2 regions of the Terribacillus sp. 7520-G genome follow, and region 1 is predicted to be linked to the other one. Evidence: a T-box and tRNA genes for the amino acid it is inferred to sense, from the RefSeq annotation. Region 1 holds a T-box; the other holds one or more tRNA genes.
What was found. A T-box is a leader RNA that pairs with one kind of tRNA and senses whether it is charged. The one in region 1 lies ahead of alaS (alanine--tRNA ligase), so its partner is inferred to be a tRNA-Ala.
Positions count from the first base shown of each region.

Region 1 (2,202 bases):
CTTGGAGCAGCGTGCCGAAGGATTTTTGAAAAAACTTCTGCATGCTTGGAACAAGCTGCCGCAAGTGATCATCTTCCTGGTGGTTACACCGGTCATTGTCTTTTATATGCTGAAAGATACGGATAAAATCGGTCATGCAGGCCTTATGCTCCTGCCGCGCCGTTACCGCAGCAAGGTCAAGAGCTTGGTGCTGAGGATCGATAATAATCTGGGTCATTACATCAGGGGGGTACTGCTTGTCAGCTGCATCATCAGCCTTTTGACCTGGACTGCTTTCACACTGATCAAGCTGCCATATTCCCTGATACTGGCTTTGCTGGTCGGGACGACCAATATCATCCCTTATTTCGGTCCGATCATCGGAGCGGTGCCAGCTGTATTGGTAGGACTAACAATCAGTCCGAAAACAGCCCTGCTTGCTGGTATCACGGTGTTCATCATCCAATTGATCGAAGGGAACCTGCTTTCTCCTTTCATTGTCGGCAAAAGCATCCATATCCATCCGCTGCTGATCATTTTCGCCTTGCTTGTCGGCGGTGAACTAGGGGGTATTATCGGTATGATCGCTGCTGTGCCTGTCCTGACCATTTTGAAAGCATGCGTGGATACGGCAAAGGAGCCGGATGTTTGACAAAATCCGCTTTTTTCTCTATACTTACGCTTAGATTTATAGTGAAAAGCGATGAAGGTACCAGTACATGACGTCCTTTTATCAAGAGAAGAGATTCCTTGGCTGCGAGAATCTCCATAAAAGCGTGATGGAAAGCTATACCGGAGCTCTGAGTTAATCCTTATCGGATGCGCACCGTTATCTGCGCTTAAAGGTGATAGGCCGTTTTTTGGCTTATAATCAGGGTGGTACCGCGATCATACTCTCGTCCCTGCAAATGGCAGGCACGGGAGTTTTTTGTATGTTTACATAATAAAGGAGGCTTTTTCATGGAAAAATTAACGTCTGCTGAAGTAAGACAGAAATTCCTCGATTTCTTCAAGGAGAAAGGACACAGCATCGAGCCGAGTGCTTCATTGGTACCGGTCGATGATCCATCCTTGCTATGGATCAACAGCGGAGTTGCAACACTGAAGAAATATTTTGACGGACGGGTCGTGCCCGAGAATCCGCGCATCGTCAATGCACAGAAAAGCATCCGTACAAATGATATCGAAAATGTCGGCTTCACTGCACGCCATCATACGTTCTTTGAAATGCTTGGGAACTTCTCGATCGGTAACTATTTCAAGAAGGAAGCAATCCTGTGGGCATGGGAGTTCCTGACTGATAAAAAGTGGATCGGCTTTGATCCGGAGCGTCTATCCGTTACCGTTCACCCGGAAGACGAGGAAGCTTATCAGATGTGGCGTGACCTTGTCGGTCTTCCAGAGGAGCGGATCATCCGCACGGAAGAGAACTTCTGGGATATCGGCGAAGGTCCAAGTGGTCCCAATTCGGAGATTTTCTATGACCGCGGCGAAGAATATGGCAATGATCCATCTGATCCCGAGCTTTACCCAGGCGGTGAAAACGAGCGTTATTTGGAAATATGGAACCTTGTTTTCAGTCAATTCAACCATAACCCGGATCACACGTACACACCGCTTCCAAAACAGAACATCGATACCGGTATGGGCCTGGAGAGGATGGTATGTGTCATCCAGGATACAAAAACGAATTTCGAAACAGACTTATTCATGCCGATCATCGAGAAAACGTCAGAATTTGCAAAAGTCAAATATGGCCATACCCCTGCAGATGATACGGCGTTCAAGGTCATTGCCGATCATATCCGTACTGTTTCCTTTGCAATCAGTGATGGTGCGCTTCCTTCCAACGAAGGCCGCGGCTATGTGCTGCGCCGCTTGATCCGCCGGGCGGTGCGCTATGCGAAGAATATCGGAATAGAGAAACCGTTCATGAAGGAACTTGTCCCTGTCGTTGGTGACATCATGGATGCTTTCTATCCGCAAATCCTGGAAAAACGCGAATTCATCGAAACTGTCATCCAGACAGAGGAAGAAAGATTCCATGAAACACTTGCTGATGGTTTGAACATCCTCAATCGTATCGTCGCGGAAGAAAAGGAGAAGGGAAGCAACGTCTTCCCTGGCACAGAAGTATTCCGTCTGTATGACACATATGGCTTCCCGAAAGAATTGACGGAGGAATATGTCAGTGAAGAGGAGGGCTTCATTATCGATGAAGCC
Region 1 is NZ_NQFP01000019.1:41,446-43,647, reverse strand. Features, by position in the region: gene CHH53_RS07470 (AI-2E family transporter) at 1-631, shown strand, start outside; T-box leader at 674-886, shown strand; gene alaS (alanine--tRNA ligase) at 940-2,202, shown strand, end outside.

Region 2 (2,202 bases), on a different contig from region 1:
ATGCGGTTCAAAAAGATTCGCGCATGTACCATTCGCATGAACGACCTCTTTTAAATATGGATCCAGCTCTGTCAACAGCCGGCGGAGCGATTCTGTTTGCCCCATCATCCGCTTAGGCAGTACAGCAAATGTGAATGTGTCGCAGACATCGCATAATCTTTCAACCATTGGCTTATACGTTCCTGCCGCAATATCCGTTTCCATTATTTCAAACATATCATCTCTCCCAGTAAAAATAGGAGTCCTCCCGATGAGAACTCCTTATACCAATGATAGGAACTTTTCCTCTGATATGATTCGCAATGGTCTCCCATTCTCAATCATCCGCTCCGCTTGCACAAGCTTGCTCGTTTTCTTGCCAGCAGCGAACTTTTCATAATCCCTTGCTCCGACAACGAGATACCGTGTAGACGCATCCATCCTGTCTGTATGCACGCCGCCTACATTGACCAGCTTTTGGATCGCATCCTTCCGTTTCAAGCTTTTCATCGTCCCGGTGAACATCACCTGCTTCCGGTAGAACGGATGGGCCGGATCGAATTGATCCGTCTGAGGCTTGATATCCCCATATCGTGACCTGCTGCCAGAGGAGCTTGTATCATGGATGCTTTTTTGCTTCACCTTCAATACTTTGGTCAGCTCCTCGATACTCTGTGCACCTGAATCAGCCATCGCATGAAGGAAGATATTCGCTGCCACTCGTGCATCCTCCATGGCATTATGGTGCGCAAAGCTGATATCCTTGCTGGCAGCCAAGGTATTCAGCCGATGGTTCTCCATATCCGGCCACACCTTCTTGCCGATGATCCGCGTACAAAGATAATCAAAATCCGGCATCTCCAATCCAAAACGTGCCGCAGCCTTGCGAATCACACCCATATCAAAGCTGGCATTATGCGCAATGACGACATTGCCGGCCAGATAGCTGCTCAGCTTGGGCCAGATTTCCTTGAACGTCGGCGCATCCTCCACATCACGCGGAAGAATCCCATGCACCTGGATGTTCTGATCTTCAAAATCCATCAGCGGGTTGATCAGTGTGTACCATTCCTCCATCACACCTGTCTCATCCGCTACAGCAACACCGACCGAACAAGCACTGGACCAATACCGATTCGCCGTCTCGAAATCTATACTCACAAACCGCACTCCATCGTCCTCCAAATCGACATTATATTATTTAGATTATATCATAGCAGCCGATAGAGTCCGACAATCATGCTTGCAAAAAAGATATTGCCAGAAACGCAAAGAAGCGCTATAATACTTTTGTGACGGATCATCAATTACATACGGGGCATTAGCTCAGCTGGGAGAGCGCTTCGCTGGCAGCGAAGAGGTCAGCGGTTCGAGCCCGCTATGCTCCACTAAGATAGCGAAAAAGAGGCATACTGATTTATGCCTCTTTTTCGTTTTTCCCAATGAAATGATCTATCATCCATATATCCGATGCTCCTTGATATACCGATAACAGCTCTCCGGCAGCAAATATCTCGGCTCTCCTCCAACAGCGAGCTCATCGCGGATATAAGTGGAGCTGATTTCCATCGCCAGCCCTTTATCAATCAGATGAAAGGTTTGGCCGTCATCATGGTTGCGCAAAAGCGGTGAACGACTGATGACTTTCAGCATATCAATACCGTTACGGGCCATGACGATGAATCGATTATCACGCACCAGTTCTTCGCTATTTCCCCATTTGCCTGCTCCGATATCCTCAAGCAGATCTGCACCCATGATGAAATATATCTCATCATCTGGATAGACTTCCTTGAAATGCTTCAGTGTCTGCTCGGTATACGCATTCCAGGCTTCTTGCTTCATTTCGTAATCATCGGCAATATAACGGTCATTATCCTGTATAGCCATCTGAACCATTTGCCAACGATGTTCGTCGGTCGTATTGAGTTTTTTATCCTTCCGCTTACTGGAGCAAGGCAGGAAGATCACCTTATCCAGCTTGCAGCGATGGGCTACCGTGCTGGCGGTCCATAAATGGACATTGGTAATCGGATCGAAGGAAGAACCATAAATTCCGATTTTCCCCATATCACTTCTCCTCCAGCTGTGACTTGATGTGTTCAATCAATTGCATCTTATTGTTCCAGCAAGCTGTGCTCAAGTCGACAGGATACGCTTCGGGGTTATGTGTCCGTTTATATTCATCCCATAGATAGGTGAGGCTGTGCTTCACATATTCAC
Region 2 is NZ_NQFP01000010.1:24,537-26,738, forward strand. Features, by position in the region: gene CHH53_RS04265 (hypothetical protein) at 1-216, opposite strand, end outside; gene CHH53_RS04270 (exonuclease domain-containing protein) at 262-1,140, opposite strand; tRNA gene CHH53_RS04275 (tRNA-Ala) at 1,295-1,367, shown strand; gene nadD (nicotinate (nicotinamide) nucleotide adenylyltransferase) at 1,435-2,049, opposite strand; gene CHH53_RS04285 (nicotinate phosphoribosyltransferase) at 2,051-2,202, opposite strand, start outside.
Region 2: it has a tRNA-Ala gene. The T-box ahead of alaS (alanine--tRNA ligase) is inferred to sense a tRNA for this amino acid. The anticodon was not compared.